Regions from separate parts of the Clostridium sp. LXY-7 genome, predicted to be linked through region 2. Evidence: riboswitches for the same ligand, from Rfam matches in the RefSeq annotation. Region 2 holds a riboswitch; each other region holds the start of a gene.
The links. Region 2 has a riboswitch for cobalamin ahead of ACI48Q_RS17445 (hypothetical protein). Riboswitches for the same ligand answer to the same signal wherever they lie in the genome.
Positions count from the first base shown of each region.

Region 1: linked by a shared signal. The riboswitch ahead of ACI48Q_RS13595 (energy-coupling factor ABC transporter permease) and the one ahead of ACI48Q_RS17445 (hypothetical protein) in region 2 are both predicted to bind cobalamin.
Region 3: linked by a shared signal. The riboswitch ahead of ACI48Q_RS04020 (ABC transporter substrate-binding protein) and the one ahead of ACI48Q_RS17445 (hypothetical protein) in region 2 are both predicted to bind cobalamin.

Region 1 is NZ_JBLLJL010000004.1:87,006-90,293, reverse strand. It holds gene cbiQ (cobalt ECF transporter T component CbiQ) at 1-438, opposite strand, end outside; gene ACI48Q_RS13600 (energy-coupling factor ABC transporter substrate-binding protein) at 435-752, opposite strand; gene ACI48Q_RS13595 (energy-coupling factor ABC transporter permease) at 758-1,498, opposite strand; cobalamin riboswitch at 1,650-1,828, opposite strand; gene ACI48Q_RS13590 (recombinase family protein) at 2,043-3,288, opposite strand, start outside.
Region 2 is NZ_JBLLJL010000005.1:235,597-238,884, forward strand. It holds gene ACI48Q_RS17430 (hypothetical protein) at 1-294, opposite strand, end outside; gene ACI48Q_RS17435 (DUF1858 domain-containing protein) at 310-498, opposite strand; gene ACI48Q_RS17440 (N-acetyltransferase) at 610-1,038, opposite strand; gene ACI48Q_RS17445 (hypothetical protein) at 1,661-2,107, opposite strand; cobalamin riboswitch at 2,264-2,454, opposite strand; gene ACI48Q_RS17450 (N-acetyltransferase family protein) at 2,638-3,165, opposite strand.
Region 3 is NZ_JBLLJL010000001.1:844,981-848,268, forward strand. It holds gene ACI48Q_RS04015 (FecCD family ABC transporter permease) at 1-348, opposite strand, end outside; gene ACI48Q_RS04020 (ABC transporter substrate-binding protein) at 432-1,370, opposite strand; cobalamin riboswitch at 1,476-1,645, opposite strand; gene ACI48Q_RS04025 (YjjI family glycine radical enzyme) at 1,923-3,288, shown strand, end outside.

The DNA of each region.
Region 1 (3,288 bases), on a different contig from region 2:
AAATTTTCCAAGCACCATTAAGACTTCAAACATAGGCGTAGTTAGTGCAAGAAAATAAAGACAGGAAACTGATCCTAGAGCTTTAAAGAATACTTTAGCTGCAATAATTAAACTCTCTCTTGTACATCCTAGTTTTAGGTTAAATATAACAAAACTAAATAATGCATTTGAATCTGGTTCAACTACACTTATTGCTACAGTTAAAAGTCCTATAACTAAAAAGGCAAGGGGAATTAAAATTAATTCCCCATAAGATTTAATGGATACTTTCCCTTTTATAATAGTAATACTTCCCATTAGTAGTAATATTATTAGAGAAGTAACAATAGAATTCAAAGCTATACAAACTATCATTGTGATTATTGAAAATAAAAATTTTTCCATAGGATTAACTTCTCTTAATCCAGATACATAAGCTAATTTATCAATTGAAATCATTTTCTCTCACTTTCAATTTTTTTAGATTTACCATGTGCAAATCCGAAGAAGTAGCATACAACACCTGCTCCAAGAGCTGCTTGTAATGCAAATAAAAGACTCTCTATTTCTCCGCTTGCTGGTTCAAAAAGTGGTGAAAACCAAGGTTCATAGCCTTCTTTAATTTCTAGTATAGCCTCTTCAGCCTCACCATCAGCTCCCCCAAATTCAGCATCTTTAGCTATAAAAAGTGGAAAAACTGCTAATGCTATAACTAAAAGAGCTAATAGTATATTTGTTTTCAATATATTTTTACTTTTACCATTATTACTCATATCTATTATGCCTCCTTGCCTATAACATTTAATTCTATAAGTTCTTCTTGATTATATTTATATAAAAGGTTGAAAACTATCACTGTTAATAATCCTTCACTTATAGCTAGTGGCAGCTGAGTAACAGCAAAAATCCCCATAAATTTCCCTAAAGATGCCATAATTCCACCTGTAGGATCAGGATAAGCTAGGGCTAATTGGATTGAAGTTGTTACATAGGTCATTAAGTTTCCTAACATTGCAGCTGCAAACACAGATACAGATTGAGAAGCATTGGATTTTTTAAACAACTTATATATAAAATAAGATACAAAAGGTCCAACTACTCCCATAGAGAAAGTGTTCGCTCCAAGGGTAGTTAATCCACCATGAGCAAGAAGTAATGCTTGAAATATTAAAACTATAAATCCTAAAACACTCATAACTGTTGGTCCAAAAAGAATAGCTCCAAGGCCTACTCCAGTTGGGTGAGAACAACTACCTGTAACTGAAGGTATTTTTAATGCTGATAGAACAAAGGCAAAAGCACCTACCATAGCTATTAGCATTTTTAATCTTGGATTAATTTTTATTTTTTCTTTTATTGAGAAAAAGCCAACTATAATAAATGGTATAGTTATTGCTCCCCAAGCAATACACCATCCTGGTGATAAAAAGCCTTCCATAATATGCATTCCATAAGCAGTTGTAGGTATAACTAGCATTGCAAGAAATACCCCTAGCGCAATTTGATATTTTTTCTTCATAACTAAACCCTCCATCTTTTTTAATTTTAAACTTCAAAATTATTTAGATGATAAATAGTTAGTAGCCGTCTTTTATGCAAATAAAAAAATCCATCCTTAAGGATAGATTAATATACGTATAATTCACACATAAAACCTCCCTCCGAAGTTATTGATTAACTCTTTATAGGCAGGTCTCCTGACTTACACATCAAACCCTATGAAACTCCTTCCCAAGTCATAGACTCAGTGGAATAACTATTCATAAGTAGTGCTTACAGTAGCGGGGGCTGTGTTGGACTTTAACCAACTTCCCTATTAATTCACGGCATCTAAAATGATGTAATTAATGTAGAATATTATCATTTCATTGTTCATTTTAAAAACGCCTTATACAAAACCTATAAGATCTATTAAATTATTACATATTCAATTTTATCATAGTTTTTTATTAAGTCAATATTTTGTAATAATATAGACTTAATAATGTCCGCCTTAAAATATAGTTAAAATTCCTATGAAATTTTTTACAACTTTTAAATTTTATTATATATTACTAATAAATCTATATTGAAAATTTAAACTCTACCTCCACCATCTTTCTCTCTTCCTTCTCATAGACAATAATATTTTGAATTAAAGCTTCAACAATTTGTCTGTCTAAGTCATTAAACTCTAAAATTTTATCTATATAATTCTTATATATGATTAAAAGTTCCTCTTCATTCTTCTTATTTCTAATTCTTTTTTCTAATTCTTCTTTTCTATATATTAGTTTTTCCTGTTTCTCTTCAATACTCTTAATTAAATTTTCAAAATTTCTTTCACTTAAAATTCCCTTAAGCTTATCCTGATACATTATTTCAAGGTTACTATCCACTTTCTTTAATTCAATCTTTGTTTTTTCAAACTCCTTATATTCCTCATCTTTATTCAAAAGCTCCCTACTCTTTTCATAAAGTGCTTCCTTATTTATATTTTCCGCTAATGACTCTCTAAGTTTAGTTGTTATTATTTCTTTAAGAAACTCTTCCTTTATAGAGTGTGCTGTACATTTTTTCCCACCAGTTTGAGATTTCGTACATTTATATCCTCTATAACTCTTCCTATAACACATTCCTCCGTTGCACTCACCACATTTTAATACAGTAGAAAATAAATGTAGTTCTCCCCCCTTATATCTATTCTTCATACTCCTAACAGCTATTAAATCTTGTACATTATTAAAGGTAACCTTATCTATTATCCCCTCGAACTCCCCTCCCCATATCCAATCAGATTTCTCTACAGGTTTTACCTTCTTTATTTTATAACTAATTTTTTTATACCTTTGTTGTACCATATATCCTCCATATTTAGGATTCTTTAAAATGGATAATATGGTGTTACTATTCCATACACCCTCTCTACTTTCTAATCTATTACTAGCCTTTGCTGATGGTGGCAATATTGCTTTTTTGTTTAAACAATTAGCTATTTTACCTGCTCCAAAACCTTCTTCATACAACCTAAAAATCTCTTTAACCACCTCTGTGGTTTCATCTTCTGCCGGAATTAATCTTATAGTTTTTACATTACCCATATAGGTACTCTGAAATCTATATCCGTAGGGAGGTTTGCTTGCTATACTAGATCCCCTCAACATCCTTTGCTTTAATGCATCCTTAATTTTTCTTGAGCAATCCTTTATATACATTTCATTTAATATATTTTTGAAAGGTATTATATCATCAAATTCATTTTCGCTGTCCACATTATCTAACACTGATACAAACCTGATTCCATTTACTTTAAAATAGTCCTCTAAATAA
Region 2 (3,288 bases):
TAATTCATCAATGGATAATATATTTTCTTTTAATAGTGTTGAAACAATATACGCCAATCTATATTCTACACTCTCAATTCTTCTTTGAAGCCATCCATGAATATTTTCATGCTCTATTATATCCTCTAATCTTCCCTCTGGTGCTTTACCATAGAGTTCATAGCTTTTCTCTCTCAGTTCATTTAGCGGATAATTTTTTTCTTTGGTTCCTTTTAGTACTTCTTCTATTAACTTTTCATGTAACTCTATCTTGTTGTATAACCAATAATGTATTTTACCAAGAAACGCACTCACTATAAATTACCCCCTTTATATAGCATTAAGCTTAGTTAAAAGTTCCTCCACATCTAATCCATGAACCATGCATGCCTCTTCAAGAGTCTCAGCTTGTGCAGATGGGCATCCAACACAACCCATTCCAAAACTCATTAAAACCTCTATAGCTTTCTCATTATTTCTTATTACTTCACCAATTGTCATTTCTTTTGCTATTTTCATAATCAATTACCTCCGTTTCATTTGTTATTTATAGTATACCTCTAAATTCAATTAACATCCGTAACCTAAGTTACGGATGTTAAATTATTTTATGAATTTTTTAAAAACATATTAAAGTTTCATAATATATTCTTCTTCTCCTGTGATTTCATCAAAATTCGTAGCTTGAACTTTAAATCCATTATTAGTATAAAACTTAACTGCAGTTTCATTATTTTTATATACAGCTAGTTGAAGCTCAAAATATTTATCCTTTACATATTCTATGAGCTTTCTTCCTATCCCCTTATTTTGATAATCTACATGAATGAACAAGGCACCTATAAAATTATTTTCTAATATGCTTATAAATCCTTGTATCACTCCATCCTCTTCATAGACATAAGTCTCAGATGCAGGAATATATTGATTTTTAACTTTCTCATAACTATCTATCCAATACTGCTCGGGTATAAATTTATGCCCTTTTATAGTTGAATCTTTCCATATCCCCATAATTTCATTTATTTCTTTTTCATTTTTATTTATTGCTCTTATCATTTTAAAACAACTTCCCTTCAACATGATTTTCTTTCTAATTTTTACCTATTATACATCTGAAATCAGTTAATAATAGAAGAACAAATAGGTTTTTCATATCTTAAGTTGCTTTAAATATAAAAAGATTATAGATTTAACTAAAGAATTGTGTTAAATACCATAATCTTGCCTGTATTTAATCACAATAAGCAATCCCAAGATTTAGAATAACACATCACAAATAAAAGGTAATGATAAATACCCTTAATTTTGTTCACTATTATCCTGATACTTTATTGCTTATCTGTGCATTAAACACCTACCTCTCTCAATTATAAATATATAATAGCAGAGAATACTCTAAGTTGTCAAATATTTGTAATTATATTTTTTATTTTTGGCTTTGTTTTAATATAGTTGTTGATTTTAGAACTACATATTATTACGAAGCAAACCATTTGCAGGAAGATTAGATTTACTTAGATTCTATGAAAGTGAAAAGCTAAAATACAACTTATCCGAACGTAGTGAGTTGTTGTATTTTAGCTTTTCACTTGAATAGAGCCTTAGTAAATCAAGCTTTCGAAACGGTTTGTGAGTAATAATATGTAGTTCATTATCAACACCATATTAAAACAAAGCCTTATTTCTCTACATATTTATTAGAGAATTCTATCATATGATTATATAACTTCAATATATTATCATGATTCTTCTCATAGAATTTCACTAAGTCTTCATAGGATGTTTCATCTATTGATGAATCACTAGAGCTAAGAGTTTTAAAATAATTATAAAATTCAGCTGTGAGCTCTGGTAAAAAACCAGCACCAATGCATTTATCAATACTTACAGTATATAGTGCTTCATTATATGGCTCACTGATTGTAACTAAGCACTTGCTCATATACTTCCCAAGAAGATTTCTAAATCTATCAAATTCTAACTTAAACACTGCTTCCATATATTTTTGTGTTATCGGTTTTTCATTATTATATGAATCTATAATTTCATCTAAAGTTTTAAGGACCCTTAATACATCCGATGTAACCATAGATAATTTCTTTCCATCAAACTCAAATCTTTTCATATACAACCACTCCTAACTTATAATTTAAAATTTATACAATTTTAATTAGATACGTTTAAAAATGTGGAAATAAAAAACCTCTTAGCTACCAAAGCTAAAAGGTTGCAAATCTTGTATATACACAGATTCCAAATACACCCTCCTATCTCTCGTAGAATTCTAGCGCAAAAATAGGCAGTTCTTCTGGCTCAAGTATCATAATTTTCTTCTGCCTTCCCATTAAAAACAGTGGCATACTAGAAGAAAACTCCTCTCTTACAGCGGCGGGACCGCGTGGGGCTTTCACCCAACTTCTCTTTTAATCAATGATACCAAAATATCATTCAACCTAATTTCTAAAATATTCAATTATAAATAATATACTATACTATCCTCATTTTTATGTCAAATTTATACCATGCAAGCTATATTTATTAAAATTTCTTTATTGTTCAATACTTAACTTTTAAATATTATCTAAAAAAAATTGACGCAGATCTACTATTACATCAATTTTTATAAAATAATTATATTACATAACTTTGTTTATATTATATTTTTTTGTATTGATGAAATTCCCATCCATAAGCTACTTCCTTAAGTTTCTTACCCCCAATGTCTACACATTTTTCTTTGATTTTCTTCCCACCCTTTATTTCATAAAATCTACGAGCCTTATAATTTTCTTCTAACACCCAAATAAGCATAGAGTCAAATCTTAGTTCAATTAACTTTTCAGTTACTCTTTTAAACAATAAACTTCCCACTCCACTATTTTGGTATTCCTCAGCAATATATATGGCATATAGCTCTCCTCTATATACAGAGTCTCCTTCTCTTTCTTCACCACAGGTAGCAAATCCAATTACACCATACTCTTCATCTTCAGCTATAAAAGTATATCTAGTTTCTCTAAGTTTTCCACTGATTATATCTTGCCATGCTTTTGCCTTCTTATCATAAGATAATTCCTCTAAATATTTATCAGGTACTATTTCCCTATAAGCAGTACGCCAAGTATCTACATGTATCTTTGCTATACTAGAAGCATCTGATAAAATTGGCTCCCTAATTATCATAAAACTCCACTCCTATAATTACATTTTTATAATTATATCATCACCTTAAATTCAATTACAATTATTAGCCATAATTGTAATAAAAGTATAATTTTATAATAGTCAAAATTACTCTTACTTTCG
Region 3 (3,288 bases), on a different contig from region 2:
ACCTAGTGCAGCTCCAGAAGATATACCAAGTATATAAGGGTCAGCCATTGGGTTTTTAAATATACCTTGATAGGTAGCACCTACTACAGAAAGGTTCATTCCAATAAGCGCTCCTAATAAAATTCTAGGGAGTCTTACATTTAAAACTATAGTAAAGGAAGTGGCTGATATATTACTGATATCTATTATATTGCCCAACAGGGGTATTTTACTTACTAAAATTTTAAAAGTATCCAAAGATGTTATATTGGCAGCACCTACGCTTATGGAAACTATGGTTAAAACTATCAATATTAATATTATAATTATGTAATTTAAAATATTATTTTTTCTCTTTAGGTAAGCCAATTATATCACTCTCTTCATAAAATTATTTAAATTAAATCAATTTATAAATAATATGCTCTAGTTATAACTAGAGCATATTTTAACTATTTAAAAAGCTCAGGATGAATAAGTTTAGTCATTTCTTCTAACCCTTGAGTTAATCTAGGTCCTTGTCTTACTATTAGATTGTCATCAATTTCTAGAACTTTATTTTCCTTAACAGCACGTAGATCTTTATAATTATCCGCTTGTATCATTTTATCCTTAGCTCCATAATTACTACTGCATATTATAACATCAGGATTGTTCTCTACAATTTTTTCAAAGCTGTATTTCCATCCTTCTATATCTTTTGCTATATTTTCTCCACCAGCCATTTCAATTATATCATTAATAAAAGTGTCTCCACCAGCAGTAAAATCTCCATTTCCGCCAAAATCAACCATATAATATACTTTTGGCTTACTAGTTACTGAATCGGTTTTAGATTTTATTTCTTTTACTTTTGCTTTCATATTAGCTATAATTTCTGAGGATTTATCTTTAGAATCAATGGCTATTCCTATCTTTTCTATAAGAGAGTAGGCTCCATCAAAGTTTTCTTTTTCATACAATGCAAGTACAGGAATACCAAGTTCTTTAAGTTTTTTTACAGTTTCTTCTTTAGTGTGAGTAGAAGCTAACACCAAATCAGGCTGCAAGGACACAATTTTCTCCACATTAGGATCATATAAACTACCTATGGATTCGATCTTTGAAACCTCAGCAGGGTAATCACAAAAATCAGTTCTTCCTATCAATCTATCTATGGCACCCAATTCACTAACTATTTCAGTGGTATTAGGTCCTAGAGAAATTATTTTTTCAGGCTTTTCATTAATAGTTACTTCTTCACCATAGCTATCCACTAATTTCACAGGATAAGAATTATCTGCAGAATTACTTTCGTTTTTAGGTGTAGGGTTATTTCCGCAAGCAGTTAAAAACAAAGCACATAACAAAAACAGACAAATAGTAGAAGTAATTTTCTTCATAAATTTCATTTTATCAGCTCCTTAACTTATAAATTTTATGTTTTGTTCAAAATAAAAAATCCCTAGAGGGATTACGTAGAAGTAGTACACTTCATCTCCTTTCCCGCCGAAAGTGACTGTAAATATTTTTAGGCAGGTCTCCTGGCTTATGGTTCATCCTAAGCTAACCTTCCCGTGAAATACAGTGGTTTTTAGCTTCGTCGCCATATACAGTAGCGGGGGCTGCAGTGTTTTGCACTTTCCCAATTAAGCCTTAGTATATTAAAAACAACTATTTAGTGATAAGTTATTTTATATACTTAGTGGCACCTGAAAATTATCAACTTAACATATAAAATTGTATGGTTTACACATCAAAAAGTCAATATAAACTAAATAAGGTATAATGAATTATATAGAATTTATGTAATTATTTATAAAATATTCATAACAATTATTTAACAATAATAATTATTCACAATTTGTAGAAAAATTTTAGAAATAAGTATATAATATATATAAGTATATAATATACTTAATAAAAATATTCTTAAACTTTTAGATGATTTGGAGGAATATATAATGAAGGATAGAATTCTTAATATTATAAAAGATAAGACTTTAACTTATGAAATGAAAGTTTTAAATTTAGCTAGAGAGGCAGAGAATTCTCTAGAGGTATTAAATAAAAGTGAAAAAACTAAAGATTATCAAGACATAGGAATTATTTGTGATTTAAATGAAGGTGAAGCACCATATAGACCTAGATATATAGTTCCTGACTATGAAAAATTTATGAAACAGGGTAGTGAGTTTTTAAGATTAACTCCTCCAACAAATATTTGGGAGGCTGTTAATAATCTTTTAATATTATACAAGCATGTTCCATCAATAACATCTTTCCCAGTATATGTAGGAAATATTGATACATTATTAGAACCATTTGTAGCTGATGAAAAGGAAGCTTATATGGCTATAAAATTTTTCTTAATGCATATAGATAGAACTATAACAGATTCTTTCTGTCATGCTAATATAGGACCATTAGATACAAAAGCAGGAAGAATAATATTAGAAGTTGAAAGAGAACTTCAAAATGCTACTCCTAATATAACTTTAAAATATTCCAAAGAAACTAATGATGAATTTGCTATAGAAGCTATTAAAACGGCTCTTTCTTGTGCAAAGCCAAGTTTTGCAAACCATGAAATGTTCTCAAAAGAGTTAGGAGAAAAATATGCAATAGCTAGTTGTTACAATGGATTAAATATAGGTGGCGGAAGTTATACATTAGTAAGGATGATACTTTCAAAATTAGCTCCTAAGGCAAAGAATGTAGAAGATTTCTTAAATAATGTATTACCTGAAGCTATAGAAATTATGCTTGACTACATGGATAAAAGAGTAAGATTCATAGTAGAGGAGAGTAACTTTTTTGAGTCTAATTTCCTAGTAAGAGAAGGATTAATTTCAAGGGATAGATTCACTGCTATGTTTGGATTAGTAGGCCTTGCAGAGTGTGTAAATACATTGCTTAATGCTAGTGAAGAAAAGGATAGATTTGGACATAGTGCTAAAGCTAATGAATTAGGAGAAACTATTATCAAAACTATGTATGATATAGTAAATAAACATGAAAATAAATACTGTGAAGCAACAGATAACCACTATCTACTCCATGCTCAAGTTGGAATTGAAACAGATAATGGAACAAGTCCAGGTTGTAGAATTCCAATAGGAGAAGAACCAATTCTTCATGAACACTTAGTACAAAGTGCAGTATTTCATAAATACTTCCCATCAGGAATAGGTGATATATTTAAATTTGATACTATGGCTAAAAATAATCCGAAGTCTATATTAGATGTAATTAAGGGAGCTTTTGCCATAGATATGAGGTATTTTTCACTTTACTGTGATGATTGTGATGTAATAAGAATTACAGGAT